3 regions of the Streptomyces similanensis genome follow, and region 3 is predicted to be linked to each of the others. Evidence: predicted binding sites of a transcription regulator. Region 3 holds the regulator's gene; each other region holds the start of a gene.
The links. Region 3 encodes HrcA, which represses chaperone genes, less so after heat shock. Its sites were predicted from a motif close to TTNGCACTCNGNNNNNCNGAGTGCNAA; they were not measured.
Positions count from the first base shown of each region.

Region 1: a site for HrcA is predicted at 6,215-6,241, ahead of groES (co-chaperone GroES). Genes of this name have one in related genera too.
Region 2: a site for HrcA is predicted at 5,768-5,794, ahead of groL (chaperonin GroEL). Genes of this name have one in related genera too.

Region 1 is NZ_BAABKC010000079.1:109,253-119,430, forward strand. It holds gene ABEB07_RS25895 (ABC transporter substrate-binding protein) at 1-674, opposite strand, end outside; gene ABEB07_RS25900 (LacI family DNA-binding transcriptional regulator) at 839-1,867, shown strand; gene ABEB07_RS25905 (large conductance mechanosensitive channel protein MscL) at 1,926-2,357, opposite strand; gene ABEB07_RS25910 (class I SAM-dependent methyltransferase) at 2,515-3,711, opposite strand; gene ABEB07_RS25915 (polysaccharide deacetylase family protein) at 3,921-4,847, shown strand; gene ABEB07_RS25920 (polysaccharide deacetylase family protein) at 4,844-5,668, shown strand; gene groES (co-chaperone GroES) at 6,388-6,696, shown strand; gene groL (chaperonin GroEL) at 6,812-8,437, shown strand; gene ABEB07_RS25935 (SDR family NAD(P)-dependent oxidoreductase) at 8,570-9,343, opposite strand; gene ABEB07_RS25940 (MOSC domain-containing protein) at 9,441-10,109, opposite strand.
Region 2 is NZ_BAABKC010000013.1:124,519-134,696, forward strand. It holds gene otsB (trehalose-phosphatase) at 1-484, shown strand, start outside; gene ABEB07_RS05710 (alpha,alpha-trehalose-phosphate synthase (UDP-forming)) at 540-1,973, opposite strand; gene ABEB07_RS05715 (glucosyl-3-phosphoglycerate synthase) at 2,051-3,022, opposite strand; SAM riboswitch class I at 3,206-3,364, shown strand; gene thrC (threonine synthase) at 3,382-4,671, shown strand; gene ABEB07_RS05725 (MoaD/ThiS family protein) at 4,668-4,943, shown strand; gene ABEB07_RS05730 (cold-shock protein) at 5,382-5,585, shown strand; gene groL (chaperonin GroEL) at 5,956-7,578, shown strand; gene ABEB07_RS05740 (NADH:flavin oxidoreductase) at 7,773-8,924, shown strand; gene ABEB07_RS05745 (MFS transporter) at 9,536-10,178, shown strand, end outside.
Region 3 is NZ_BAABKC010000086.1:46,961-57,138, reverse strand. It holds gene ABEB07_RS27090 (S41 family peptidase) at 1-2,900, opposite strand, end outside; gene ABEB07_RS27085 (VOC family protein) at 3,062-3,454, opposite strand; gene ABEB07_RS27080 (16S rRNA (uracil(1498)-N(3))-methyltransferase) at 3,477-4,235, opposite strand; gene ABEB07_RS27075 (nitronate monooxygenase) at 4,232-5,323, opposite strand; gene dnaJ (molecular chaperone DnaJ) at 5,402-6,535, opposite strand; gene hrcA (heat-inducible transcriptional repressor HrcA) at 6,536-7,552, opposite strand; gene ABEB07_RS27060 (MBL fold metallo-hydrolase) at 7,689-8,420, shown strand; gene ABEB07_RS27055 (DUF3097 domain-containing protein) at 8,452-9,255, shown strand; gene hemW (radical SAM family heme chaperone HemW) at 9,382-10,178, opposite strand, start outside.

The DNA of each region.
Region 1 (10,178 bases), on a different contig from region 3:
CGGTCGAAGACCTCGGGGCCGCCGATGCGGTCGACCAGGTACTCCAGCCACATCAGTTCGGGCCAGATGTCGGAGCCGCCGAGCGCGAACGGGGTGATGCCGGCCTTCTTCAGCCTGGCGTTGTTGTCGAGCAGCTGGTCCCAGGTGGCGGGCGGCCTGAGGCCCTGCTCGGCGAAGAGGGTCTTGTTGTAGAAGAGGACCACCGGCTGCATGCCGCGCATCGGGATGCCGTAGTTCCGGCCGCCGAGCGCGCCCGCGGCGAGCACCGAGGGCAGGAAGCCGCCCTTGAGGACCGGGTCGGAGGCGATGGTGTCGGTGAGGTCGACCAGCTGGTGCGCGTCCCGGTACGCCTTGATCGAGCCGCCGCCCCAGTTGAAGAACACGTCGGGCGCGTTGGGCGATCCCATCGCGGTGCGCAGCTTGGCCGGGTACTCCGAGCCGGGGATCTTCTGGAGCCTGACCTCGGCCCCGGTCTTCTTCGCCGCGGCCGAGGCGTTGAACCGGTCGACCGACGTGACCTGGATCTTCACCGCGTCGTCGCCGTACACCATCGCCGTGAGGGCGCCGCCGCCCGGGCCGCCGGAACCGCTGCCCGATCCGCAGGCGGCGAGCCCGGCGGCCGAGACGAGGGCGGCGCCGGCGCCGAGGAACCGGCGCCTGCTGTAGGACTCCATGTGACGGCACCTCTCAGGTGGGTGGGCCCGGGCGGACTCGTCGCCCGGGAAGCGAAATGAGCCGTGGGGGGATCGAATGTTTCGGATGCCATATCGAATGTTCCGGGAACGTAGGACGGGCGCGGGGGTTCGTCAAGGGGTCGCGCAGAGATACGATCGCGCCCATGAAACCGACGAAGCCCGCGGCGACGCGGACCGCCACCCTGGCTGAGATCGCCCGCGAGGCGGGGGTGTCGGCTCCGACTGTTTCGAAGGTGCTCAACGGGCGCGCCGACGTCGCTCCGGGAACCCGCAGCCGGGTCGAGGAGCTGCTGCGCGCCCACGGCTACCGGCGCCGCCGCGCCGAGGCGACCCGATCGCCGCTGATCGACGTCGTCTTCCACGAGCTGGAGAGCGCTTGGGCGATGGAGGTCATCCGGGGCGTGGAGAACGTGGCGCGGGACGCGGGCCTGAGCGTGGTGCTCTCCGAGAGCGCCGGCCGGCTCGTCCCCGGCCGCAGCTGGGCCGACCAGGTCGCCGCCCGCCGCCCGCACGGCGTGGTCCTGGTGCTGTCCGGTCTCGACGAGTCCCAGCGGGCGCTGCTGACCAGCCGGTCCATCCCGTTCGTGGTGATGGACCCGGCCGGCGACCCGGGCGCCGACGTGCCCTCGATCGGCGCGACCAACTGGCAGGGCGGCCTGGCCGCCACCCGGCACCTGGTCGAACGGGGCCACACCCGCATCGGCGCGATCAGCGGGCCGTCGCGGATGATGTGCAGCCGCGCCCGCGTCGACGGCTACCGGGCGGCCCTGGAGACGGCCGGGCTGCCAGTGGACCCGTCGCTGATCGTGGCCGGCGACTTCCACCACGAGGCCGGCTACCGGCTGGGCCTGAAGCTGCTGCGCCGCGCGGACCGCCCCACCGCCGTCTTCGCCGGCAACGACCTCCAGGCGCTCGGCCTCTATGAGGCGGCGCGCGAACTGGGGCTGCGCGTACCGGAGGACCTGAGCGTGGTCGGCTTCGACGACCTGCCGGTGGCCCGCTGGGTGGGGCCGCCGCTGACGACCGTGCGCCAGCCGCTGACCGAGATGGCCGAGGCGGCGACCCGGCTGGTGCTGGACCTGGGCCGCGAGGACGAGTCACCGGCGGCCACCCGGGTGGAGCTGGCGACGAGCCTGGTGGTGCGCAGCAGCACGGCGGCCCCGCCGGACTGAACGGACGGACGCGTCCGCCGCTCGCAGCGCCTTCGAAACTTTCGAGGGCGGGGCCGGGTCAGACCGCGGCGGCGGGCTGGACGGTGCCGCAGTAGCGGCACTTGGCGGCGGCCTCGGGCAGGTCCTTGGAGAGGCAGGCCGGGCAGGTCTTGAGGGGACCGTCGTCCTCGAAGACCGTCACGCCCCGGCGCGCCTGGACGTGCTTGTACGGCACGACGATCAGGAAGTACACGACCGCCATGAACACGATGAAGTAGATCAGCGCCGAGATGAACGCGCCGAGGTTCAGATAGGTCGCGGTGTTGCCCGGCTTGCCCAGCTGCCAGCCGAGACCGGGCGAGGAGCCGCCCTGCGCGCGGGCGATGATCGGGTTGATCACGGAGTCGGTGAACGCCTTGATCAGCGTGCTGAACGCCAGGGCCACGATCAGGCCGACGGCCACGACGATGACATCGCCGCGCATCAGGAAGTTCTTGAAGCCCCGCAGCATGACTCTCCTCGCCTCCGCTCGACACGCCCAGTCTGGAAGCGGCGGACGCGAGGCGCACGCGGGGCGCGTCCGAGTGGGGGCGGGGCGTGGGGGCGGGGCGTGGGGCGCGTACGGGTAGGGGCCTGGGGTGCGTACGGGTGGGGCGGGCCGCCGCGGGTCACCCGGCCGGGTGGCCCAGGAGCATGGTCGGGGCGCCGGCGACCCGGGTGAGGAAGACGGTCACGGCGGCGCGGCCGTGCGGCTTGGGCAGCACCTTGCGGCGCAGTTCCTCCGGCTCGACCGCCGAACCCCGCTTCTTCACCGTCAGCACCCCCACCTCCCGCTCGCGCAGCAGCGCCTTGAGCCTCTTCACGTGGAACGGGAGCCGGTCGGTGATCTCGTAGGCGGTGGCGTACGCGGTGGGCCGCAGCTCGTCGGCGGTGACGTAGGCGATCGTCTCGTCGATCAGGCCGCCGTCGAGTTCCTCGGCGACCTCGGCGACCAGGTGGGCGCGGATGACGGCGCCGTCGGGCTCGTACAGGTAGCGCCCCACGGGCCGCACCGGCGGGTCGGGCAGGCCGCGGCCGCGCAGGCTGTGCGGGCCGGGCAGCAGTGTCGCCCGGATCAGGCCCGGCTCGGCGCCGAACCACAGCACCGCCTCCTTCACGTCCCCGCCGTCGGAGATCCACTCGGCCTCGGCCCCGGGCGGCACGGCCTCGTGCGGGATGCCGGGGGCGACCTTCAGCGCGGCGCGCGGCGCGCGCAGGGCGGCGGCGACGGCCCAGGACAGCGGCGGCGAGTACGCCTCCGGGTCGAAGATCCGGCCGCGGCCGCCCCGGCGCGCCGGATCGACGAAGACCGCGTCGTACGGCGCGGTGTCCACCTCCGTCACGTCCGCCTCGCGCACCTCGATCAGGCCGGCGAGCCCGAGCGCCTCGGCGTTCGCCCGCGCCACGGCGGCCGTGAGCGGGTCGCGGTCCACGGCGAGGACCCTGATCCCGGCGCGGGCCAGCGCGATCGCGTCGCCGCCGATGCCGCAGCACAGGTCGGCGAGCGAGGTCACGCCCGACTCCGTCAGCCGCGCCGCCCGGTGGGCGGCGACGCTCGCCCGGGTGGACTGCTCGACGCCGTGGGGCGTGAAGAACATCCGCCGCGCGTCCGCCGCCCCGAACTTCGCCGCGGCCCGCTGCCGCAGCCGGGCCTGGCCGAGCGCCGCCGACACCAGGTCGGCGGGGTGCTCGCGGCGCAGCCGGGTGGCGACGGCGAGTTCGTCGGCGGGGTCGGTGTCGCGCACCTCGTCCAGGAGGGCACGGCCCCGGTCGGTGCGGAGCGCGGCGAAGGCGTGGAGCGGGGCGTCGGCCTGTGGGTCGTTCACCGGGTCATTGTCCGGCAGCGGGGGAGCGGCGCGGACGGCGGGCGGCGCCGGACCCGGCCGGGAGGGGGCGGGCGCGAGGGCCTGTCAGGGGCGGCGGCCGACCCCGGACCGGCCGGACCGCCCGCCCGTTGGGCCGGCCGGGGGAAGGCGCGGCGCGCCTCGCGGTGTCAGCCCGGGTTCACGGCAGCGGCCTGGGAGGATCCGGCGCCATGAGACTAGTAGTACAAACTGATAAAAAGACCACGTATCGACGGGTCGGTGCCCGCGCCGCGCTCGCCGCCCTCGCCGTCGCCGCCCTCGCCGCGGGCTGCTCGCGCCCGGCCGAGCCGGTCCGGCCCGCCCAGGGCCAGCAGCGCCTCCAGGCGCCCCCCGCCCGCGCCCTCGACTCCTACGCCACCCGGCTGCGCGCCTCCGCCGCGGCCAGGGCAGCCGCCGCCAAGCGCTGGGGCCTGCGCCAGGTGCCGCTCACGCCGCCGGCGCCGCCCGCCGTGAAGCCGAGGATCACCGCCCGCGCGGGCTTCGAGGTGGCCCACCAGGAGGACTGGGACCTGCCCCCGGTCTTCACCACCGTCCCCACCAAGGACAAGATCGTCTTCCTCACCATCGACGACGGCGCCGACAAGGACCCCGAGTTCCTGCGCATGATGAGCGAACTGAGGATCCCGTACACGGCGTTCCTCAGCGACTACCTGATCAAGGACGACTACGGCTACTTCCGCAAGATGCGCGACAGCGGGGTCACCCTCAACAACCACACCCTGCACCACCCGTACCTGCCGGGCCTGTCCTCCGAGGACCAGCACCACGAGATCTGCGACATGCAGGACATCATGGCCAGGCAGTTCGGCCGGCGCCCCACCGTCATGCGCTTCCCCTACGGCAACTACAACCAGGACTCCCTGGTCGCCGCCAAGTCCTGCGGCATCAAGTACGCGCCGATCTGGAACGAGGAGGTCTACGTCGACCACTGGGAGTTCCGCGAGGACGACCAGCGGATGCGCCGCGGTGACATCGTCCTCACCCACTTCCGGGGCCGTGCCGAGTGGAACGGCACCATGGCCGACGACATGCGCCGGTTCCTCGACTACGTGACCGCCCAGGGCTTCGCGGTGGCCCGGCTGGAGGACTACCTGTGAGACCGCGGCGCATCCTCGCGGTCCTGCTGCCGGCCGTGCTGGCGCTGCTCGCGGCCGGCTGCGCGCAGTCCGTCGACCCGATCGAGCGACTGGGCCGCAAGGCGGCGCAGCGGGTGCGTCCGGCGAGCCCGGCCGCCCAGCGGCCCTACCGCCGCTGGGGCCTGGACGCCCCGCTGCCCGCCCCGCCGCGCCCGCCGGCCCGCCCCCTGAACCTCGCCACCGGGCCGCCCGAACTCCCCGCGGTCGTGGACCACGTCGACACGACGGACCGGGTCGTCTTCCTCACCTACGACGACGAGGCCGAACGCGACCCCGAGTTCGTCGACATGGTCCGCGAACTGCGCCTGCCGGTCAGCATGTTCCTCACCGACAGCGTCCTGGGACCGGGCTACGGGCACTTCGCGCGCCTGCTCTCGGTCGGCGCGGACCTCCAGAACCACACCCTGGACCACCCCGCGCTGCGCGGCCTGCCCTACGCCGGGCAGCGCGCCGAGATCTGCGGCCAGCGCGACAAACTGCACGCCCGCTTCGGCGTCCGCCCCCGCCTGCTGCGCCCGCCCTACGGCGCGTACGACACCACGACCCTGCGCGCCGCCGCCCACTGCGGGGTCTCGGCCGTCGTCCTGTGGCGCGCCGCGCTCACCGGGACCGGCCTGCGCTTCGCCCACGGCCGGGCCGCGCTACGCCCCGGCGACATCCTCGTGGTCACCTCGGACGACGACGACCTGAACGGGCCCGGCCTGCGCGAGCGCACGACCCGGCTGCTGCGCGCGATCGAGCGCGAGGGTCTGACGGTGGGGCGGTTGCAGGACTACCTCTGAGGCGTCCACCAGCCGGGAGGACGGGGGAGTGGCGGGGAAGCGGTCGCGGTCGTGCGTGTCGCGCCACGCGCCGAGCGCGGCGCTCGCGACGGCCACGGCGAGCACCAGCTGCACCGCGCCGGTGAACCGGGCCCCGCCGCGCACCAGCAGCACCCCGGCCGTGCCGGCCGCCAGCGCGAAGCCGCCGTAGAGCAGCGCCGGGGCCAGATCGCCCGGCGGCACCCCGGCGGGCCCGCCGCCCGGAGCCTCCACCTGCCCCAGCCCGCGCACGGCGAGCACGATGACCACCAGCAGCCCGCCCGTCACGTCCGCCACCAGCACGAGCAGGAACAGAAGCCCGCCGGTGACCGCGCCCGAAGCAGTGGAACATGACCGCATGGCCCTACGGTCATACAAAACTGCCGACACGGGAAGGGGGCGGACGGCTCGCTTCCCTGTGAGTACGGACGGGCGTCCTCCGCCGACCGCCCCGGCCGCCCCGAGCCCCGGCAACCTCGCACACACGTACGACAAACCGTGCCCGGATTCCGACGCGCCACGAGGCAATTGGCACTCCGCTTGACCGAGTGCTAACGACGGTCATAGTCTCAGGTCTGGCACTCCCCCCGGGAGAGTGCCAACAAAGCGACGGGCAGGTCCGGCACCCGCGACGACGGATCGACCTGGTCGCCACCTCAGACAGTTAACCCCGTGAGATCTCCGAAGGGGGAGGTCGGATCGTGACGACCGCCAGCTCCAAGGTTGCCATCAAGCCGCTCGAGGACCGCATCGTGGTCCAGCCGCTCGACGCCGAGCAGACCACGGCTTCGGGCCTGGTCATTCCGGACACCGCCAAGGAGAAGCCCCAGGAGGGCGTCGTCCTGGCCGTGGGCCCGGGCCGCTTCGAGGACGGCAACCGTCTTCCGCTCGACGTCCAGGTCGGCGACGTCGTGCTCTACAGCAAGTACGGCGGCACCGAGGTGAAGTACAACAACGAGGAGTACCTCGTTCTCTCGGCCCGCGACGTGCTCGCGATCATCGAGAAGTAAGTCACCTCAGCGTTCATGCTGTGAGCTGCGCCCCTGGCCCCCGCGACCGATAAGAAGCCGGGCGCCCGGGGCGCGGCCCTTTTCACCCCAGATTTCCGAGAGGGCTCCCGCTGCCATGGCGAAGATCCTGAAGTTCGACGAGGACGCCCGTCGCGCCCTCGAGCGCGGCGTCAACAAGCTTGCCGACACGGTGAAGGTGACGATCGGTCCGAAGGGCCGCAACGTCGTCATCGACAAGAAGTTCGGCGCCCCGACCATCACCAACGACGGCGTCACCATCGCCCGCGAGGTGGAGATCGAGGACCCGTACGAGAACCTCGGCGCGCAGCTGGTGAAGGAGGTGGCGACCAAGACCAACGACATCGCGGGCGACGGCACCACCACCGCCACCGTGCTCGCCCAGGCGCTGGTGCGCGAGGGCCTGAAGAACGTCGCCGCCGGCGCCTCCCCGGCGCTGCTGAAGAAGGGCATCGACGCCGCGGTCAAGGCCGTCTCCGACGACCTGCTCGCCTCGGCCCGCCCGATCGACGAGAAGTCCGACATCGCCGCCGTGGCCGCGCTGTCCGCCCAGGACCAGCAGGTCGGCGAGCTGATCGCCGAGGCGATGGACAAGGTCGGCAAGGACGGCGTCATCACCGTCGAGGAGTCCAACACCTTCGGTCTGGAGCTGGACTTCACCGAGGGCATGGCCTTCGACAAGGGCTACCTGTCCCCGTACTTCGTCACCGACCAGGAGCGTATGGAGGCCGTCCTCGACGACCCGTACATCCTGATCCACCAGGGCAAGATCTCCTCCATCTCGGACCTGCTTCCGCTGCTGGAGAAGATCATCCAGGCGAACGCCTCGAAGCCGCTGCTGATCATCGCCGAGGACGTCGAGGGCGAGGCCCTGTCGACCCTGGTCGTCAACAAGATCCGCGGCACCTTCAACGCCACCGCCGTCAAGGCCCCCGGCTTCGGCGACCGCCGCAAGGCGATGCTCCAGGACATGGCGGTCCTCACCGGCGCCACGGTCATCTCCGAGGAGGTCGGCCTCAAGCTCGACCAGGCCGGTCTCGACGTGCTCGGCTCCGCCCGCCGCGTCACCGTCACCAAGGACGACACCACGATCGTCGACGGCGCCGGCGACAAGTCGGACGTCCACGGCCGCGTCGCGCAGATCAAGGCCGAGATCGACAACACCGACTCCGACTGGGACCGCGAGAAGCTCCAGGAGCGCCTCGCGAAGCTGGCCGGCGGCGTGTGCGTGATCAAGGTCGGCGCCGCCACCGAGGTGGAGCTGAAGGAGAAGAAGCACCGTCTGGAGGACGCCATCTCCGCGACCCGCGCCGCGGTCGAGGAGGGCATCGTCTCCGGTGGCGGCTCCGCGCTGGTCCACGCCGTCAAGGTCCTGGAGGGCAACCTCGACAAGACCGGCGACGAGGCCACCGGTGTCTCGGTCGTCCGCCGCGCCGCCGTCGAGCCGCTGCGCTGGATCGCCGAGAACGCCGGCCTCGAGGGCTACGTCATCGTCTCCAAGGTGGCCGAGCTGGAGAAGGGCAGCGGCTACAACGCCGCCACCGGCGAGTACGGCGACCTGGTCAAGGCCGGCGTCATCGACCCGGTCAAGGTCACCCGCTCCGCCCTGGAGAACGCCGCCTCCATCGCCTCCCTCCTCCTGACGACCGAGACCCTGGTCGTCGAGAAGAAGGAAGAGGAAGAGCCGGCCGCCGCGGGCCACGGCCACGGCCACGCCCACTGAGGCGACCCGCCGGGCCGGACAGCGGCTTGAGTGAACCACCGGTGCCCGGCCCCCTTTCCCAGGGGGCCGGGCACCGGTGCGTGCGACGCGCCCTACGGCCGGAGCGCCGCCCCTCCTACGCGCCCTGCTCGGTCACCGCGGGCCGTACTTGCGGCCCGTGCGCGAGGTGACCCCGCCCAGCAGGCCCCGCGGCGTCAGCTTCACCAGACCCATCAGCGCCTTGTAGCGGGGGTCCGGGATCGACAGCGTACGGCCGCGGGCCAGATCGGCGAGGGCCGCGGCGACCAGCTTGTCCGCGTCCAGCCACATCCAGTTCGGGATGTTGTCCGTGCCCATCCCGGCCCGCTCGTGGAACTCGGTGCGCACGAAGCCCGGACACAGCGCCATCAGACGCACGCCGCTGCCGGCCAGGTCGCGCGCCGCGCCCTGGGTGAACTGCACGACCCACGCCTTCGACGCGCCGTAGGTGCCGCGCGGCACGAACGCCGCCACCGAGGCGACGTTCACCACCCCGCCCCGGCCGCGCTCGCGCATCGCCGCGGTCGCCGCCGACGTCAGCCGCAGCACCGCCTCGATGTGCACCTTGAGCATCCGCAGCTCGTCGTCCATCGGGACGTCCAGATAGCGGCCCTTGTTGCCGAACCCCGCGTTGTTGACCAGCAGGTCCACCGGGTTCCTGCGGTCGCCCAGCCGGGCCGCGACCGCCTCGACGCCCGCGTCCGTCGCCAGGTCGGCGGTCAGTACCTCCGCCTCGATGCCGTGCTTGTCGTGCAGCTCGGTCGCCTGCTCGGTCAGCCGCTTGGTGTCGCGCGCCACCAGGACGAGGTCGTGCCCGTCCGCCGCCAGCCGCCGCGCGAAGGCGGCGCCGATGCCCGCGGTCGATCCCGTAATCAGAGCCGTTGTCATGGCGAAAGGTTAGTGGCCCGGACCGCCCCGTCCCGATCTGCGCACAGGCTCTCCCGATCGGTGGAGGACGGGTGCGCACGCCGACGCGCACGGCGCGTCAGCCCGCGTACGCCTCCGCGTACTTGCGCGCCGCCGCCAGCGACTCCGGGTGCAGCGCCGGCCCCGCCGCCAGCAGCCGCGGCAGCAGCGAGCGCTCCGTCGTGCCGGCCCGGAACTCCATCGCCACCGTCACGTCGTGGTCCGGCCGGTGCACGATCTCGACCGGGTCGCCCGCGCGCACCTCACCCGGCTCCAGCACCCGCAGATACGCGCCCGGCGCACCGTTCAGCGTGAACCGCTTCACCCACCCCTTCTCACCCAGATGGCCCTGGAAGGTGCGGCACGGGATGCGCCCGCTGGTGACCTCCAGCACCACCGACGGGCCGATCCGCCAGCGCTCGCCGATCCGCGCCCCGCTGACGTCCAGGCCCGCCGTGGTGAGGTTCTCGCCGAACGACCCGTTCGGCAGCGTCCGGCCCAGCTCGCGCTCCCAGAAGTCCAGGTCCTCGCGCGCCATCGCGTACACGGCCTGGTCGTCGCCGCCGTGGTGGCGCGTGTCGCACACCGCGTCCCCGGCCAGCCCGCTCGCGCCGACCCCCTTGGGCCCCGGCGCCGACACCCGCACCGGCCCGTCCGCCGGCCGCTTGTCGATCCCGGTCACCCCCTGCGGATGGTCGGTGTACGGCACCGTCCGGGCCCGGCCGAGATTGACGGAGAGAAGCTGCATCATGCCCGCACGGTAGGCGAACGGGGGCCAAAGTGTCGAAGCGATATCAAGTGACCCGACCAAGGGAGG
Region 2 (10,178 bases), on a different contig from region 3:
CGGCGTCGCCGCCGTCCGCGCCGAACTGCCGGGCTTCCTGGACCGGATCGGCGCCTGGCGGGGCACCTGGATCGAGGAGAAGGGGCGCTCGCTGGCCGTGCACACCCGCCGCGCCGAGGACCCGCAGGCCGCCTTCGACCTGCTGCGCGAACCGCTCGCCGGACTGGCCGCCCGCAACGGCCTGATCGTGGAGCCGGGCCGGATGGTGCTGGAGCTGCGCCCGCCGGGCATGGACAAGGGCGTGGCCCTGGCGGAGTACGTCCGCGATCTGGGCGCCGCCTCGGTCCTCTACGCCGGTGACGACCTCGGCGACCTGCCCGCCTTCGCCGCGGTGGAGAAGCTGCGCGCCGGCGGCGTGCCGGGCGTCCTGGTGTGCAGCGGGAGCAGCGAGGTCACCGAGCTGTCCGAGCGGGCGGACCTGGTGGTCGCGGGCCCGGCGGGCGTGGTCGGGCTGCTGCGGAGCCTGGCGGACGAGCTGCCGTAGCCCGAAGGGCCGCGTCCCCGGCGCCCGCTCGGGGGCCGGGAGCCGCGGGCCGCCCTCAGAGTTCGTTCAGCTGGTCCAGGAACCACTGGGCCGGGGGCAGGGCCGTCGCGGCGGCGGCCAGGCGCTTGCTCCGTTCCGCCCGCTCCGGGCCCGCCATGGTCAGGGCCTCGTGCAGGGCGTCCGCGGTGCCGACCACGTCGTACGGGTTGACGACGATCGCGTCGTCGCCCAGCTCCGCGTACGCGCCCGCCTCCCGGGACAGCACCAGCGCGCAGCCGGCGTCGGAGACGACCGGGACCTCCTTGGCGACCAGGTTCATGCCGTCGCGGATCGGGTTGACCAGGGCCACGTCGGCGATCCGGTACGCCGCGAGCGAGCGCGCGAAGTCGTCCTCGACGTGCAGGACGACCGGGGTCCAGCCGGGCGTGCCGTAGCGCGCGTTGATCTCCTCGGCCAGGCGCCGCACCTCGGCCGTGTACTCCCGGTAGACGGCCAGGTCCTGCCGGGAGGGGTAGGCGAAGGCGACGTGGACCACCCGTTCGCGCCACTCGGGCCGGTCGTCGAGGAGCTGCCGGTAGGCCAGCAGCCCGCGCACGATGTTCTTCGACAGCTCGGTGCGGTCCACCCGGACGATCGTGCGGCGCGCGCCGCCGTCCGGCGCCATGCCGATCTCCTCGCGCAGCGCCGCCATCCGCTCCTTCACGTCGGCCCGGTGCGCGCGCTCGCGCAGGAACTCCGCGTCCGCGCCCAGCCCGTGCACCCCGATCCGGGTGCCGGCGAGCCCGCCGGTCAGCGCCTCGCAGCAGCTGGTGAAGGCGTCCGCCCAGCGCCGGGTGAGGAAGCCCAGCCGGTCCGCGCCCAGCATGCCGCGCAGCACCTGCTCGGCGATGTCGTCGGGCAGCATCCGGAAGTAGTCCACCGGCGCCCACGGGGTGTGCGAGAAGTGCCCGATCCGCACGTCCGGCCGGAAGTCGCGCAGCATGCCCGGCACCAGCGTGAGGTGGTAGTCCTGCACCACCACGGCCGCGCCCTCGGCCGCCTCCTCGGCGAGCGCCTCGGCGAAGGCCCGGTTGTAGGCCTCGTACGACGCCCACCGCCGCCGGAACTCGGCGTCGAACGCGGGTTCGAGCGGGGTCTGGTAGAGCATGTGGTGCACGAACCACAGCACCGAGTTGGCGATGCCGTTGTACGCGTCGGAGAAGACGTCCGGGGCGATGTCGAGCATCCGGACCTGCTGGCCGCCGGTGTCCTCGGCCGGCAGCCGGCGCCCGCCCTCGAAGCGGCGCACCGCCTCCCGGTCCGCGTCGCCCAGCGCGGCGCACACCCATACGGCGCCGGCGTCCGGGCCGATCGCGGAGAGCCCGGAGACCAGGCCGCCGCCCCCGCGTCTCGCGTGCAGCGTGCCCTCCCCGCCGTCCGGGCGCAGTTCGTAGGAGACCGGTCCGCGATTGGAGGCGACCAGCACCTCGGCACCGTGCGTTGAAGCCATGGTCCTCAACCTAGCCCGGCTCCCGAACACTCAAACGTGCCCGGGGACGGGCCGGCGGGGTTTCGTCCCCGGGCCGCTCACGCCACCCGGCGGGCCGCGTACTCCGCGATCTCCGCCATCGGGGGGCGCTCCTCGGTGTCGACCGAGTGGGTGCGCGGCTCGAAGCCGCTCGCGCCGCGTTCGAACTGGGTGAGGGCGGGGCGGATCAGATGGCCGCGGGCCAGGCGCAGCTGGGCGGTGCGGTAGATGGCGGCGGCCATCCGGCCGAGCGCCTGGCCGTCCTGGTGCCGGTGCAGCCGCACCCCGACGTCGACCTGGGCGAGCGCGTCCAGGCCGACCAGGTGCAGCGCGTCCACCAGCATCCCCAGCTCGACGCCGTAGCCGACCGGGAACGGCAGCCGCTCCAGCAGCGAGCGGCGCGCGGCGTACTCGCCGCCGAGTGGCTGCACGAAGCCGGCCAGCTGCGGCCAGTGCATGTTCAGCAGCGGGCGGGCCATCAGCTCGGTGACCCGGCCGCCCTGCCCGGCCGCCGCGGTCCCGGCGGCGCTGCCGTCGGCGACGGTCAGCGGACGGTCGTACATCGCCTTGACCAGCTGCACCTCGGGGTCGGTGAGCAGCGGGCCGACGATGCCGGTGACGAAGTCGGCGGAGAACTCGCGCAGATCGGCGTCCACGAAGCAGACCACGTCCCCGCCGGTGACCAGCAGCGAGCGCCACAGCACCTCGCCCTTGCCGGGCACCGCCGGGACGCGGGGGAGGATCGCGTCGCGGTGCACCACCCGCGCGCCGGCCGCCGCGGCCACCTCGGAGGTGCGGTCGGTGGAGCCGGAGTCGACGACCACGATCTCGTCCACCAGCGGCGCCCGCCGCATCAGCTCCTCGCGGATCACCGCGACGATCTGCCCGACCGTCGCCTCCTCGTTCAGCGCGGGCAGCACCACGCTGACGGTCGAGCCGCTCGCGCGCTTGGCGGCCAGCACCGTCCGCAACGGGCGGTCGGTCACGGACCAAGACCGCGTCCTCAGCCAGCGCTCGACTTCTTCCAGCACGGTCGACGGCTCCTCACTCCTGCTCGGACGACTTCGCCACGTCCTGCGGCACGGATCACATCATCCTGTGATCTGTCTCGCGGTTCGGACGACTCTCTCTCACTGTCCCGGCCTTCGGTTACAGTCTTGAACAACGCGGATGACCATCGCATGCCGGGGTCGCCGCGACTCACAATCGAATACCGCTCATCCAGAGGGGCAGAGGGACACGGCCCGATGAAGCCCCGGCAACCCTCCAGCCGGTCTCGTAGATCGCCCGGCGCGATCGTTTCCGCGAGGCTCCCGGCTAGGGAAGGTGCCAAATCCGTCTCACGGCGAGATGCGTCGTGAGGAAGATGAGGAGAAAGGGCCTCGCCTCCATGGCTGTGCAGACAGTTGCAAGCAGCACCGACTCCACCGTAGACCTCGGCCCCGCCGCGGCGCTGAGCTGCCGGGAGTGCGGTCACCGCGTGCCCCTCGGCCCGGTCTTCGCCTGCGAGGAGTGTTTCGGCCCGCTGGAGATCGCCTACGACTTCTCGGCCTACGACGCCGAGGAACTGCGCAAGAGGATCGAGGCGGGCCCCGCCAACATCTGGCGCTACGCCCCGCTGCTGCCCGTCCCCGCCGACGTGGCCGACAAGCCGAACATCAACCCGGGCTGGACCAAGCTCGTCCAGGCCGACCGCCTGGCCGCCGAACTCGGCGTCGACGCCGGCAAGCTGTTCGTCAAGGACGACTCCGGCAACCCGACCCACTCCTTCAAGGACCGGGTCGTCGCGCAGGCCCTGGAGGCCGCCCGCGCCTTCGGCTTCACCACCCTGTCCTGCTCCTCCACCGGCAACCTGGCCGGCGCCGTCGGCGCCGCCGCCGCCCGCGCCGGCTTCCGCTCCTGCGTGTTCATCCCGCACGACCTGGAACAGGGCAAGGTCGTCATGGCCGCCGTCTACGGCGGCGAACTCGTCGGCATCGAGGGCAACTACGACGACGTCAACCGCTTCTGCTCCGAACTGATCGGCGACCCGGCCGGCGAGGGCTGGGGCTTCGTCAACGTCAACCTGCGGCCGTACTACGCCGAGGGCTCCAAGACGCTGGCGTACGAGATCTGCGAGCAGCTCGGCTGGGAGCTGCCGGACCAGATCGTCGTCCCGATCGCCTCCGGCTCGCAGCTCACCAAGATCGACAAGGGCCTCCAGGAGCTGATCAAGCTCGGTCTGGTCGCGGACAAGCCGTACAAGATCTTCGGCGCCCAGGCCGAGGGCTGCTCGCCGGTGTCCACCGCCTACAAGGCCGGGCACGACGTGGTGCGGCCGCAGAAGCCGAACACCATCGCCAAGTCCCTGGCCATCGGCAACCCGGCCGACGGCCCCTACGTCCTGGACATCGCCCGGCGCACCGGCGGCGCGGTGGAGGACGTGACGGACGCGCAGGTGGTGGACGCGATCAAGCTGCTCGCCCGCACCGAGGGCATCTTCGCCGAGACGGCGGGCGGGGTGACGGTCGGCGTGACGAGGAAGCTGGTCGAGGCCGGCCTCCTCGACCCGGCGAAGACCACCGTCGTCCTCAACACCGGCGACGGCCTGAAGACCCTGGACGCGGTGGCGGGCACCGGCCTGACCGCGACCATCCGCCCGACCCTGGACTCCTTCCGAGAGGCTGGCCTCGCATCATGAGCGTGACCGTTCGCATCCCCACCATCCTGCGCACCTACACCGGCGGTCAGGCCGAGGTGAGCGCCGAGGGCGCGACCCTCGCCGACGTCATCGCCGACCTGGAGAAGCACCACACGGGCATCTCCGCGCGGGTCCTGGACGACCAGGGCAAGCTGCGCCGCTTCGTCAACGTCTACGTCAACGACGACGACGTCCGCTTCGAGCAGGGCCTTGAGACCGCCACCCCGGACGGCGCCGGCGTGTCGATCATCCCGGCGGTCGCCGGCGGCTGATCCGCGCCGGGATCCGCCCGGGCGATCCCGATTACCCGGTGTTCGCCGGACTGCCCCCTCCGTGAGAGAAACGGAGGGGGCAATTCTGTGTGATTGAGCGCGGTAGAGTTGGGGAACGCGCTCCTGATCCGTGGATCAGGAAGCCCCGTTTTCCTGCCGCACGACGATGAGAAGTAGCCAAAGTGTGCTCGCTTTTCGCGGCATTTGTCTTTTTTGTGTAGCCCGAGTTGACCTGAATCGGGCCGAATTCTCACCACATTCCGGACCGCTCCCGTCCAGAATTCTCGTCCGATTGACCTGTTGCGGACGGCAGTTGGACAGATACATTCAGCCGCGGTCGACGCGTTCCGGCGCACGCCCCCGTCCACGGGGAGTGAGGTCTGACCCGGATCCGCGAAGTGCGGATCTGTGCAAGGGCCAGTAATAGGGGAGTTAGGCATGGCTCAGGGCACCGTCAAGTGGTTCAACGCGGAGAAGGGGTACGGCTTCATCGCGGTCGACGGTGGTGCGGACGTCTTCGTCCACTACAGCGCGATCCAGATGGACGGCTACCGCTCGCTGGAAGAGGGTCAGCGGGTCGAGTTCGAGATCTCGCAGGGCCAGAAGGGTCCGCAGGCCGACATGGTCCGCGTGACGGCCTGAATCGCGCGGCCACCGCAAGCGTTCTTCGAGGGGCCCGCACCGCCATCGGCGGTGCGGGCCCCTCGGCGTGTGCGGGCGGGGGTGCGCCGGCGGCCGGGGCCGTGCGCCGGCGGCGTGGACGGCGGTGTGGACGGCGGTGTGTTCGCGGGGGGCGGAGCGGGGTGGCGGCGTCGTCGAAGGCGCTTGCACTCTCGGGGGTCGAGTGCTAATCATTGCGTTAGCACTCTGAAGGTGAGAGTGACAACGAGGACCGGGTCGGTGAGGCCCGCGGACCGGGTGGGGCAAGGAACCACGAGGTGCGCGAGCCGTCCGTCGCGGGCGCGGGCGCGGTCCGAAGGAATCACCCCCAGTCCTGGAGGGACCACTTCACATGGCCAAGATCATCGCGTTCGACGAGGAGGCGCGGCGAGGCCTCGAGCGCGGCATGAACCAGCTCGCGGACGCCGTCAAGGTGACCCTCGGCCCCAAGGGCCGCAACGTCGTCCTCGAGAAGAAGTGGGGCGCTCCCACGATCACCAACGACGGTGTCTCCATCGCCAAGGAGATCGAGCTCGAGGACCCGTACGAGAAGATCGGCGCCGAGCTGGTCAAGGAAGTCGCCAAGAAGACGGACGACGTCGCCGGCGACGGTACGACCACCGCCACCGTCCTCGCCCAGGCGCTGGTCCGCGAGGGCCTGCGCAACGTGGCCGCCGGCGCCAACCCGATGGCCCTCAAGCGCGGTATCGAGAAGGCCGTCGAGGCCGTCTCCGCCGCCCTGCTCGACCAGGCCAAGGAGGTCGAGACCAAGGAGCAGATCGCCTCCACCGCCTCCATCTCCGCCGCCGACACCCAGATCGGCGAGCTGATCGCCGAGGCCATGGACAAGGTCGGCAAGGAAGGCGTCATCACCGTCGAGGAGTCGCAGACCTTCGGTCTGGAGCTCGAGCTCACCGAGGGCATGCGCTTCGACAAGGGCTACATCTCCGCCTACTTCGCGACCGACATGGAGCGCATGGAGGCGGTGCTGGAGGACCCGTACATCCTCATCGCCAACTCCAAGATCTCCTCGGTCAAGGACCTGCTCCCGCTGCTGGAGAAGGTCATGCAGTCGGGCAAGCCGCTGCTGATCATCGCCGAGGACGTCGAGGGCGAGGCCCTGTCGACCCTGGTCGTGAACAAGATCCGCGGCACCTTCAAGTCCGTCGCCGTCAAGGCCCCGGGCTTCGGCGACCGCCGCAAGGCCATGCTCGGCGACATCGCCATCCTCACGGGCGGCGAGGTCATCTCCGAGGAGGTCGGCCTCAAGCTGGAGAACGCCACCGTCGACCTGCTGGGCAAGGCCCGCAAGGTGGTCATCACCAAGGACGAGACCACCATCGTCGACGGCGCCGGCTCCTCGGAGCAGGTGGGCGGCCGGGTGAACCAGATCCGCGCCGAGATCGAGAACAGCGACTCCGACTACGACCGCGAGAAGCTCCAGGAGCGCCTGGCGAAGCTCGCCGGCGGTGTCGCGGTCATCAAGGCCGGCGCCGCCACCGAGGTGGAGCTCAAGGAGCGCAAGCACCGCATCGAGGACGCCGTGCGCAACGCCAAGGCGGCCGTCGAGGAGGGCATCGTCGCCGGTGGCGGCGTGGCCCTGCTCCAGGCCACCCAGGTGTTCGAGAAGCTGGAGCTGGAGGGCGACGAGGCCACCGGTGCCGCCGCCGTCAAGCTGGCGCTCGAGGCCCCGCTGAAGCAGATCGCCGTCAACGCCGGCCTCGAAGGCGGTGTCGTGGTGGAGAAGGTGCGCAACCTGACCCCGGGCCACGGCCTGAACGCCGCGACCGGCGAGTACGTCGACCTGGTCGCCGAGGGCATCATCGACCCGGCCAAGGTGACGCGCTCCGCGCTGCAGAACGCCGCGTCGATCGCCGCGCTGTTCCTCACCACCGAGGCCGTCATCGCCGACAAGCCGGAGAAGGCCGCCGCGCCGGCCGGCGGCGGCATGCCGGGCGGTGACATGGACTTCTGATCCTCACCGAGGATCGGACCCGTCCGTCGCACCCCGAGGGCGGCGTCCCCTGTCGAACACGACAGGGGACGCCGCCCTCGGGCGTGTTCCGGGTCACTTCGCGGCGGGAGCGGAATACCGGGGCGCGCGGCGGTGTCAGACTCCATGCGCATGCACATACCACTGGGTATCACGTCTCGCACAGGAGCCCCCACATGAGCGTCACCACCGAGTCCGCCCCCGGTCCCGCCTCCGAGCCGGCCTCCCGCGCGGCCCGCGTCCTGGCCCGGCCGATCACGCTGAACGGCCTGACCGTCCCGAACCGGATCGCGATGGCGCCGATGACCCGCATGTTCTCCCCGGGCGGCGTCCCCGGCGAGGACGTGCTGTCGTACTACGCCCGCCGGGCCGCCGCCGGCGTGGGCCTGATCATCACCGAGGGCACCTACGTGGGCCACGACTCAGCCGGTGAGAGCAGCCGGGTGCCGCGGTTCCACGGCGACGAGCAGCTGGCCGGGTGGGCGAAGGTCGCCGACGCCGTGCACGCGGCGGGCGGCACGATCGTGCCGCAGCTGTGGCACATCGGCATGGTCCGCAAGCCGGGCCGGCCGCCGTTCGCGGACGCCCCGCCCCTCGGCCCGTCCGGGCTGCGCATCGACGGCGCCGAGGGCGGCGGCCGGGCGATGACGGGGCAGGACATCGACGACGTCATCGCCGCGTTCGCCGAGTCGGCCGCCGCGGCGGAGCGCATCGGCTTCGACGGCGTGGAGATCCACGGCGCCCACGGGTACCTGCTCGACCAGTTCCTGTGGGCCGGCACCAACCGCCGCACCGACGCCTACGGCGGCGACCCGGTGGCGCGCACCAAGTTCGTCGCGGAACTCGTGGCGGCGGTCCGCGCGGCCGTCTCGCCCGGCTTCCCGGTCATCTTCCGCTACTCGCAGTGGAAGCAGGACGCCTACGACGCGCGGCTCGCCGAGACGCCCGCGGAGCTGGAGGCCGTTCTGACGCCGATCGCGGAGGCCGGGGTGGACGTCTTCCACGCCTCCACCCGCCGCTACTGGCTGCCCGAGTTCAAGGGCTCCGACCTCAACCTCGCGGGCTGGACGAAGAAGATCACCGGCAAGCAGGTCATCACGGTCGGCTCGGTCGGTCTGGACGGCGACTTCGTCAAGGCGTTCCAGGGCGAGGGCGCCGCCGTCGGCAGCCTGGACAACCTGCTGGACCGCCTGGAGCGCGACGAGTTCGACATGGTCGCGGTGGGCCGCGCCCTGCTCCAGGACCCGGAGTGGGCGGCGAAGGTCCTCGCGGACCGCGTCGACGCCCTGACACCCTACGACGCGTCCTCGCTCACGACCCTGAGCTGAGCGACCACGGGGGCCGGGCGACAACGACGGCGACGGCGGCCGCCCCGGCCCGGCTCGGCCTCCGGCCCGGCTCGGCCTCCGGCCCGGCTCGGCCTCCGGCCCGGCTCGGCCTCCGGCCCCGCCCGACCCCCGGCCCGCCCGCCTGCCCGGCCTGCTCGCCCGGCCCGTTCGGGCCGCCTCGCTCGGCTGCCTGGCCTGCCTGGCCTGCCTGGCCTGCCCGGCTCGCGCGGCCCGGCCTGCCCGCTCGGCCCGGCTTGCCTGTCCGCCCCGGCCCGAACGGCCCGCCCCGGCCCGTCCGGCCCCGCCCGCCTGCCCGCCCCCCGGCCCGCTTATCCGGCCCGCTCGGCCCGCTCGGCCCGGCCCCCGGCCCGGGCAGCTCGGCCCCGTCCGCACGGCCCGTTCGAGCCGCCCCTCCCGGCTGCCCGGCCGGACCGCCCCTCCCGGCTGCCCGGCCGGACCGCCCCTCCCGGCTGCCCGGCCGGGCCGCCCCGGGGGCCTTCCCGGCGTACGTCCTGCGCCGGTTCGGCCGGAGCATTTCGCTTGCTTAAGTCAATCAACGCCAATTATGGTTGCTTGAGTCAAGTACCCCTGCGCTCGACGGAGACGTCCCCATGTCCGACGCCCCTGCCCGGCCCACCGCGGTCGAGGCCCCGCCCAGACCCCAGGCGATCGTGGCCGTGCTGGCCTTCGGCGGCATCGTGGTCTCGCTGATGCAGACCCTGGTCATCCCGATCGTCGCGGAGCTGCCCGCGCTCCTTCACGCCTCGGCGTCGGACACCGCCTGGGTCGTCACCGCCACGCTGCTCGCCGCCGCCGTCGCCACCCCGGTCATGGGCCGCCTCGGCGACATGTACGGCAAGCGCCGCATGCTCCTGGTCAGCCTCGCCATGCTGGTGATCGGCTCGGTCACCGCCGCGCTCAGCGACACCGTCGTGCCGATGATCGTCGGCCGCGCCCTCCAGGGCCTCGCCTCCGGCGTCATCCCCCTCGGCATCAGCATCATGCGCGACGAACTGCCCGCCGAGCGCCTGGGCTCGGCGACCGCGATGATGAGCGCCTCGCTCGGCGTCGGCGGCGCGCTCGGTCTGCCCGCCGCCGCGGTCATCGCCGAGAACTTCGACTGGCACGTGCTGTTCTGGGCCTCCGGCGCCCTGGGCGTCGTCGCGGCGGTGCTGGTGCTGCTCCTGGTGCCGGAGTCGCGGGTGCGCTCGGGCGGCCGGTTCGACGCGGTGGGCGCGATCGGCATGGCGGCGG
Region 3 (10,178 bases):
GCCGCGTTGACGATGTCGCCGTCGGAGCCGGAGAACTCGTTGGCGACCGCGACCACCGGACCCCGGGGCGCGTCCTGCGGGTAGCTGTCCGGGCGCATGCCGCGCGGCAGGTCCCAGCCGACGATCCGCCGGGCCAGCTTCTCCACCACCAGCTGGGAGGTGTGGCCGCCGCGGTTCTCCCGCACGTCCACGACCAGGCCCTCCCGGGCCACCTCCACCCGCAGGTCGCGGTGGATCTGCGCCCAGCCGGGCGCCTGCATGTCCGGCACGTGCAGATAGCCGAGCCGGCCGCCGGACCTCTCGTGGACGTGGGCGCGGCGGTCGGCGACCCAGGCGTGGTAGCGCAGCGGCTCCTCGTCGGCCAGCGGCACCACCACCGCGTGCCGGACCTCTCCCCCGCCGGCCGGCGAGATCGTCAGCTCGACGGGCTTGCCGGCCGTGCCGACCAGCAGCGGCGCCGGACCGGCGACCGGGTCGACGGGCCGGCCGCCGACCGCGAGGATCGCGTCCCCGGCGCGCACCGCGACACCGGGCGCGGCCAGCGGGCTGCGCGCGTTCGGGTCGGAGGTCTCCGAGGGCAGGATCCGGTCGACGCGCCAGCCGCCGTCCTCGTGCCGCGAGAGGTCCGCGCCGAGCAGGCCCTGCCGGGCGCCGTGGCCGAAAGCGCCGTACGGGGTGACGTAGGCGTGCGAGGTGCCCAGCTCGCCGTGCACCTCCCACAGCAGGTCGACCAGGTCGTCGTGGGTGGCCAGGCGGTCCAGGACCGGCCGGTAGCGGTCGAGGACGCCGTCCCAGTCCAGGCCGCCCATGTCGGGCCGCCAGAACTGGTCCCGCATGATGCGGCCGGTCTCCTCGTACATCTGCCGCCACTCGGCGGCCGGGTCGACCGTCTGCCGGACCCGGCCGAGGTCGACGGTGATGTTCGAGTCGCTGTCCTCGTCGTTCGAGGCGCGCCGGTCGCTGGGCACCACCTTCAGCTTGTGGTCGGTCCACAGCAGGACCCGCTTGCCGTCGCCGCTGACCTCGAAGTGGTCGGCGTCGGCGGCGAGGTGCTCCAGGCGCTGCTGGGCGAGGTCGTAGCGCTCCAGTTCGGTCTTCGGGTCCGGGTCGTCGGGGGTGGCGCGGGCGGCGCCGAGCACGCCGGTCACCGGGTGGCGCAGCCACAGCACGCCGTCGCGGGCGGCGCGCAGGTTGGAGTAGCGGGCCGCCTCGACCGGGAAGGGCACGATGCGGTCGGCGAGGCCGTCGAGGTCGATGCGGGTCGCCGGGGCGCCCTCGCTGTCCGGGGTCTCCTCCTTGTCGGACACCTCGAAGGCCCGGCCGTGCCGCTGCGGCCCGAACGGCGACGGCGTGGTCGCGGCGAGCGTGATCAGGTACGGACGGGAGCTCTCCACGAAGGCCAGGTCGAAGACGTGTTCGTCGTAGACGGGATCGAAGGAGCGGTGGGAGAGGAAGGCCAGGTGCTTGCCGTCGAGGGTGAAGGCGGGGGCGTAGTCCTGGAAGCGCAGCGGGGTCGCCTCGGTGACCGACAGGTCGGTGGTGTTGGCCAGCCGGAGCTGGCTGAGCGGGCGCGGCCCGGGGTGGGACCAGGCGAGCCAGCCGGAGTCGGGCGAGAAGACGAGGCCGGAGACGTCGCCGTTGTCGCTGCGGTCCACCTCGCGGACCTCGCCGCTCTCGCGTTCGACCAGCAGCAGCCGGCCGTCGTGGGAGGCGACGGCGGCGCGGCTGCCGTCGGGCGCCATGGCCAGTGCCAGCACCCGGCCGAGCTGTCCGGCGGCGAGCCGGCGCGGGGTGGCGCCGGGGGCGAGGCCGGTGGCGGGCGAGAACTCCAGGGCGTCCTCGCCCTCGGCGTCGGTCACCCACACCACCCATTCCTCGCCGTCGGCCCGGAAGGTGCGCGGCAGCCGGGTCCGCACGCCCGGCTCGGCGGCCAGGGCGCGGGCGGGGCCGGCGCGGTGGGTGACCCAGTGGACGGCGCCGCGCACGGCGACCGCACTGCCGCGCGCGGTGTGGTCGGGGGCGGCGGAGCCGAACCAGCGGCCCGCGTTGACCGGATACGGCTGGAGGTCCACGCGCGGCCCGCCCAGGCGGATGTCCAGGCGGCGCGGTTCGGCGCCGTCGAGGTCGTCCAGCAGCCACAGTTCGCCCGCACAGGCGTAGACGACGCGCGCGCCGTCGGTGGCGGCGTGGCGGGCGTAGAAGCCGCCCAGCGGGGTGTGCCGGCGCAGGTCGGAGCCGTCGGCGAGGGAGGAGTACAGGGCGCCGGTGCCCTCGTGGTCGGAGAGGAAGGCGATCCGGTCGCCCACCCACAGCGGGTACTCGACGTTGCCGTCCAGCTCCTCGTGCAGCCGGACGAACTCGCCGTCGCCGTCGCGGTCGATCCACAGCTTGCCCGCGGTGCCGCCCCGGTACCGCTTCCACCAGGCCGCCTCGCGGCTCATCGAGGCCGACAGCAGCACGGTGTGCGGACCCTGGGCGACGTCGCCGACCGGACCGTACGGCAGGGTGGCGGCCGGTCCGCCGTCCAGCGGGACGGCCCGGGCCCAGCTGCGGCGCAGGCTGGCCTGGCCCTGGGTGCTGATCGCGAGCACTTCGCCCCCGGCGGTCCAGCCGCGCACCTGGGTGCGCCAGCTCCCCCAGTGCGTCAGGCGTCGGGCGGGCCCGCCGTCGATGGGGGCGATGTGCACCTCGGGCGCGCCGTCCCGGGTGGAGGTCCAGGCGACGGTGGCGCCGTCGGGCGAGACGCGGGGGTGGTTCACCGGCACGCTGTCGGCGCTCACCCGCCAGGCTCGGCCGCCGTCCAACGGGGCGAGCCACACGTCGTCCTCGGCGGTGAAGGCGACCAACTCGCCGTGCGGATGCGGAAACCGGAGATAGGCAGACGATGCGGACTGAGTCACCTGATCACCCTACGCAGCGTCGGCGGCCACGAACAGGGGGCCGCGGCGCATCTCCGCCGCCGCCCCCGCACCGTACGTCCCTGCTCGCGCCCTTGATCACTGTGCGCCGAGCGCCGGTCGGGGGCGCCCTGCCGCGGGGCCGGGCGCGGACTCGGCCGCCGTCAGGTGCGCAGGAGCAGCCACTCCTGGAGTTCCACCACATTGCCCTCGGGATCCTTCAGGTGCGCGACGCGCATCCGGTCCGTCATGGGCGCCGGGCCGTGCAGCAGGGTCGCGCCGCGGGCGGCGACCCGCGCGCAGCACGCGTCCAGGTCGTCCACGCGCAGCACCACCAGCGAGCGGTGTCCGGCGACCGACTCGCCCAGTTCGCCGAGGACTTCGGCCATCATCGCCCGGTCCTGGAGGGCGATGCCCGCGGAACCGGCGGCCGGACTGAACTTCTCGTACGGTCCCCGCTGTGCGCCCGACTGCGGCTTCAGGCCGAGGACTTCGGTGTAGAAGCGGTAGCAGGCGGCGAAGTCGGTGACGAGCAGTCGGACTTGGGCGAGTTCCACGGCATCCCCCTGGAGCCTTCGGTCAGGACCAGCGGCCGGTGCGCCCCAGCAGCAGCGCGACGGCGGCCGTCCCCGCGGTCGAGGTGCGCAGCACACTACGCCCGAGCAGGCACGCCCGCGCCCCCGCCTCCCGGAACTGCGCCAACTCGTCGGAGGCGACGCCTCCTTCGGGGCCGACCACGAGCACGATCTCGCCCTCGGCGGGCAGTTCGACGGTGGCCAGGGGTTCGCTGCCGTACTCGAAGTCCGAGTGCAGCACGGCGGCGAAGTCGGCCTTGGCCAGCAGCGCGGCGACCTGCTTGGTGCTCGCGGTCTCCGCGATCTCCGGGAAGCGGACCCGGCGGGACTGCTTGCCGGCCTCGCGCGCGGTGGCCCGCCACTTGCCGAGCGCCTTGAGCCCCCGGTCGCCCTTCCACTGGGTGATGCAGCGGGCGGCCTGCCAGGGCACGATCGCGTCGACGCCGACCTCGGTCATGGTCTCCACGGCGAGTTCGCCCCGGTCGCCCTTGGGCAGGGCCTGCACCACGGTGATGCGGGGCTGCTCGGGCTCCTCCTCGCGGACGGAATCCAGGTCCATGACGACCAGGCGGTCCTTGCCCTCGGCGGCCTTGACGACGCCTTCCAGCCAGCGCCCGCGCCCGTCGGTGAGGATCACGTCCTCGCCGGGCCGCAGCCGCTTCACGGAGACGGCGTGCCGTCCCTCGGGGCCGTCCAGGACGTACTCCCCGCCGCTGAAGTCGGCGCCCTCGACCGAGTCGATCACGAACACCGGCGCCGTCATCGCGCACCTCCCGTCCGGCGCCCCGGCAGGGCCGCCGTCGCCGCTTCGAGTTCCTCCGCGAGCACCTCCACCAGTCGCCCGGCGGGCAGGTCGCGGGCCATCCGGTGGCCCTGTCCGGCCCACAGCGCCATGCCCTGCGGGTCGCCCGCCTCGGCCGCGGCCTTGCGCAGCGGGGCGGTGAGGTGGTGCACCTCCGGGTAGGCGGCGGGCGCGTAGGGGCCGTGTTCGCGCAGGAAGCGGTTGACCAGGCCGCGGGCCGGGCGGCCGGAGAAGGCGCGGGTCAGCTCGGTGTGCGGGTGGAGCGGGTCGGTCAGCGCCGCCTTGTGCAGGGCGTGCGCGCCGGACTCGGGGGTGGCGAGGAACGCGGTGCCCAGCTGGGCGGCGCTCGCCCCGGCGGCGAGGACGGCGGCGATCTGGCCGCCGCGCATGATGCCGCCGGCGGCGACGACCGGGAGGTCCACCGCCTCGCGGATCAGGGCGACCAGGGTGAGCACGCCGATGCCGGCGCCGTCGTTCTCCGGCAGGTCGCGGTGGGTGCCCTGGTGGCCGCCGGCCTCCACGCCCTGCGCGATCACCGCGTCCGCGCCCGCCCGCTCCACCGCCAGCGCCTCCTCGACGGTGGTCGCGGTGACCAGGGCGAAGGTGCCGACGCGGTGCAGGGCGTCGACCACCTCGCGGGCGGGGACGCCGAAGTGGAAGGAGACCACCGGGACCGGGTCGTCCACCAGCGCGGCGACCTTGATCTCGTAGCCGTCGTCGCGGCCGTGGTCCGGTTCGCCCAGCTCGGTGCGGTACCAGGCGGCCTCGCCGGCCAGCTGCTGGGCGTACAGGTCGACCGCGCCGGACTCCGCGTGTTCCGGCTGGGGCAGGAACACGTTCACGCCGAAGGGGCGGCCGGTCAGCCCGCGCACCTGCTTGATCTCCTGGTACATGCCGTCCGCGGTCTTGTACCCGGCGGCCAGGAAGCCCAGCCCGCCGGCCTCGGACACCGCCGCGGCCAGCCGGGGGCCGGAAGGGCCGCCCGCCATCGGGGCCTGCACGATCGGCTGAGGGAAGAGATCGGTCAGCGCGGACAATGCGGAGGACATGACCGCATGGTGTCACGTCCTGCGCACGTCTCCGAATCCGGGCGAGACCTTCGCCCCGACGGCCTCGAAGGCCGTCCCTCAGCGACCGTTGAACGCGTCCTTCAACCGTGAGAACAGCCCCTGCTGTCCGGGCTGGAACTGCCCCTGGGGCCGTTCCTCGCCGCGCAGCTGGGCCAGTTCGCGCAGCAGCCGCTCCTGCTCGGGGTCGAGCTTGCTCGGGGTCTGCACCTCGACGTGCACGATGAGGTCGCCGCGGCCGCCGCCGCGTAGGTGCGTGACGCCGCGCCCGTGCAGCGGGATCGACTGTCCGGACTGGGTGCCCGGCCGGATGTCGACCTCCTCCATGCCGTCCAGCGTCTCCAGTGGCACCTTGGTGCCGAGCGCCGCCGCGGTCATCGGGAGGGTGACCGTGCAGTGCAGGTCGTCGCCGCGCCGCTGGAAGGTCGGGTGCGGCAGCTCGTGGATCTCGACGTACAGGTCGCCGGCCGGGCCGCCGCCGGGGCCGACCTCGCCCTCGCCCGCGAGCTGGATCCGCGTGCCGTTGTCCACACCGGCCGGGATCTTCACCGTCAGGCTGCGGCGGGCGCGGATGCGGCCGTCGCCGGCGCACTCCGGGCACGGGGTCGGCACGACCGTGCCGAAGCCCTGGCACTGCGGGCAGGGCCGGGAGGTCATGACCTGGCCCAGGAAGGACCGGGTGACCTGCGAGACCTCACCGCGGCCGCGGCACATGTCGCAGGTCTGGGCGGTGGTGCCCGGAGCCGCGCCCTCGCCGTTGCAGGTGTTGCAGACGACGGCCGTGTCGACCTGGATGTCCTTCGTGGTGCCGAAGGCCGCCTCGTCCAGCTCGATCTCCAGCCGGATCATGGCGTCCTGGCCCCGGCGGGTGCGCGAGCGCGGCCCGCGCTGCGACGCCGTGCCGAAGAACGCGTCCATGATGTCGGAGAAGTTGCCGAACGCGCCGGCGCCGAAGCCGCCCGCGCCGCCGCCGGCCTGCGAGAGCGGGTCGCCGCCGAGGTCGTAGACCTGCTTCTTCTGCGGGTCCGACAGCACCTCGTAAGCGGCGTTGATCTCCTTGAACCGCTCCTGGGTCTTCGGATCGGGGTTGACGTCCGGGTGCAGCTCGCGCGCGAGCCGGCGGAACGCCTTCTTGATCTCATCCTGCGACGCGTCGCGGCGCACGCCGAGAACGGCGTAGTAGTCCGTGGCCACTTACGACTCCGCCAGGATCTGTCCGACGTACCGTGCCACTGCGCGTACCGCTCCCATCGTTCCCGGGTAGTCCATGCGGGTCGGTCCGACCACGCCGAGCTTGGCCACTGCCTCGCCGCCCGAACCGTAGCCCACCGACACGATGGACGTGGAGTTGAGTCCTTCGTGGGCGTTCTCGTGACCGATGCGCACGGTCATGCCCGGATCCTGCGTCTCACCGAGCAGCTTCAGCATGACCACCTGCTCCTCCAGCGCCTCCAGAACGGGGCGGATGGTGAGCGGGAAGTCGTGTCCGAAGCGGGTGAGGTTGGCGGTGCCGCCGATCATCAGCCGCTCCTCGTTCTCCTCGACGAGGGTTTCGAGGAGCGTGGACAGCACCGTGCAGACCGTGCCGCGGTCCTCCAGGTCGAAGCCGTCGGCCAGGTCCTCCACCAGCTGCGGCACGTCCGCGAAGCGGCGTCCGGCGACCCGGCTGTTGAGCCGCGCCCGCAGGTCGGCGAGCGACGTCTCCCCGAACGGGGCCGGGCAGTCGATCATCCGCTGCTCGACCCGCCCGGTGTCCGTGATCAGCACCAGCATCACCCGCGCGGGGGCGAGCGCCAGCAGCTCCACGTGCCGCACCGTCGAACGCGTCAGCGAGGGGTACTGCACCACCGCGACCTGCCGGGTGAGCTGCGCGAGCAGCCGCACCGTGCGGGCCACGACGTCGTCGAGGTCGACGGCGCCGTCCAGGAAGTTCTGGATGGCGCGCCGCTCGGGCGCGGTCATCGGCTTGACCCCGGCCAGCTTGTCGACGAAGAGGCGGTACCCCTTGTCGGTGGGGATGCGGCCGGCACTGGTGTGCGGCTGGGCGATGTAGCCCTCGTCCTCCAGGGCCGCCATGTCGTTGCGCACGGTGGCCGGCGAGACGCCGAGGCTGTGCCGCTCGGTGAGCGCCTTGGAGCCCACCGGCTCCTCGGTGCCGACGTAGTCCTGGACGATGGCACGCAGCACTTGAAGCCTTCGCTCGCTGAGCATCGCGCACACCTCCAGAGTCGTCCCTCGGCTCCCCTTTGGCACTCGGCGCATACGAGTGCCAGTTCTCCCCGGCCCAGTGTACGGCCGTCGGGTGGACCGAGGGCAAGGCCGGTCCCGGGAACGCTAGCGTCGGGGCATGACGGTGACTTGGGAAGAGCTCGGCTGGGAACGGCTGGCCGACGGGATCGGCCGGATCCGGCTGCCGGGCTGGGACTGCACGGTCGGGCTGGTGGCGGGGGCGGGTTCCGCGCTGCTGGTGGACGCCGGCTCCAGCCTCGCCGAGGGGGCCGCGCTACGCGCCGACGCGGCCCGCCTCGCGGGCTTCGATGTGACACTTCTCGCGCTGACGCACCCGCACTTCGACCACGTCCTGGGCGCCGCGGCGTTCCCGGACGCCGAGGTGTTCGCCGCCGGGGGCGCCCACGCCGTCCACGACGACGAGCGCGAGCGCGCGGAGCTGCGCGCGGACGCGGTGCGCCACGGCCTGGACCCGCGGGCGGCCGACGCGGCGGCCGCGGCGCTGGTACGGCCCGGCCGCGAGGTCGACGACGTGCTCGCCGTGCCGCTGGGCGACGGCCGGGAGGCGCTGCTCGTGAACGCCGGCCCCGGTCACACCGCCCACGACCTCGCCGTCGTGGTGCCGGGCGAGCGGCCGGTGGTGTTCTGCGGCGACCTGGTCGAGGAGTCCGGCGAGCCCTCGGCCGGCCCCGACGCGGTGCCGTCCCGGTGGCCGGCCGCGCTGGACCGGCTGCTGGAGCTGGGCGGCCCGGACGCCCGGTACGTCCCCGGGCACGGCGCGGTGGTGGACGCGGCCTTCGTCCGGGCCCAGCGGGACGCCCTCGCCCGGCGCTTCGGCGTGTCGCCCTGATCGGCCGCCGACTTCTCCTATCGTCACTCGAATGCGCCAGTACTCCGCCGACCTGACTCCCCCCTGGAAGAAGCCGAAGGGCGTGCCCGAGATCGCGGCCGAGCCGGGGCTGGTCGTGGAGGAGCCGGGCACCGGTTTCTGCGGGGCGGTGATCGGCTGCGAGGCGGGCACGGTGACCCTGGAGGACCGCTTCGGCAAGCACCGCGTCTTCCCGCTCCAGCCCGGCGGCTTCCTGCTGGAGGGCCGCACGGTGACGCTGGTCAAGCCGTCCTCGGGCCCGGTACGGCCCACCCGTACGGCGTCCGGTTCGGTCGCCGTGCCCGGCGCCCGCGCTCGGGTGGCCCGCGCCGGGCGGATCTACGTGGAGGGCCGGCACGACGCCGAGCTGGTGGAGAAGGTCTGGGGCGACGACCTGCGCATCGAGGGCGTGGTCGTGGAGTACCTGGAGGGCGTGGACGACCTGCCCGCGATCGTCGAGGAGTTCGCGCCGGGGCCGGACGCGCGGCTGGGGGTCCTGGTGGACCACTTGGTGCCCGGCTCCAAGGAGTCGCGGATCGCCGAGGCGGTGACCAGCGCACACGCCCTCGTCGTCGGCCACCCGTACATCGACGTCTGGGAGGCCGTGAAGCCGTCGTCGGTGGGGATCGCGGCGTGGCCGCGGGTGCCGCGGGGGCAGGACTGGAAGACGGGCGTCTGCCGGTCCCTGGGCTGGCCGCCGAACACGGGCGCGGCCTGGCAGCACATCCTGTCCAAGGTGCGCTCGTACAAGGATCTGGAGCCGGAACTGCTGGGCAAGGTCGAGCAGCTGATCGATTTTGTCACCGCACCCGCCTGACCCGCCGGCCACCCGGCTGTCCTGCGGGCATGCGTGCCGCCCGGGGCGGCACGGGTGGGCGCGGGCGGCGCCCTCCCGAGCGGGGCGAGCGACATCCACCCGGCGGTGCCCCGAACGCCGGGCGCCTCAGTCCACCAGGTCCCGTACCACCGCGTCCGCCAGCAGCCGCCCGCGCAGCGTCAGCACGGCCCGCCCGGCCCCGTACGGCTCCTCCTGGAGCAGCCCCCCGGCCAGCGCCCGCCGCGCGGCGGCGAGCCCCCGCTCCCGCAGCAGCGACAGCGGCACCCCCTCCCGCAGCCGCAGCTCCAGCAGGATCCGCTCCACCCGCTGATCCTCCGCGGAGAGCACCTCCCGCCCCGCCCCCGGCGTACGCCCCTCGGCCAGCGCGGCGGCGTACGCGCCGGGGTGCTTCACGTTCCACCACCGCACCCCGCCGACGTGCGAGTGCGCCCCCGGTCCGGCCCCCCACCAGTCGGCCCCGCGCCAGTACAGCTCGTTGTGCAGGCACCGGCCCGCCTCGGAGGTGGCCCAGTTGGACACCTCGTACCACTCGAACCCGGCCCCCGACAGCACCTCCTCGGTGATCAGGTACCGGTCGGCGTGCACGTCGTCGTCGGTCATGGGCACCTCCCCGCGCCGGATCCGGCGGGCCAGCTGTGTGCCCTCCTCCACGATCAGCGCGTACGCCGACACGTGGTCGGGCCCGGCGCCGAGCGCCGCGTCCAGCGAGGCCCGCCAGTCGTCGTCGGACTCGCCGGGGGTGCCGTAGATCAGGTCGAGGTTGACGTGCGCGAAGCCGGCCGCGCGGGCCTCGGCGACACACGCCTCGGGCCGCCCGGGGGTGTGCGTGCGGTCGAGGATCTTCAGCACGTGCGGCCGGGCGCTCTGCATGCCGAAGGAGATCCGGTTGAAGCCGCCCTCCC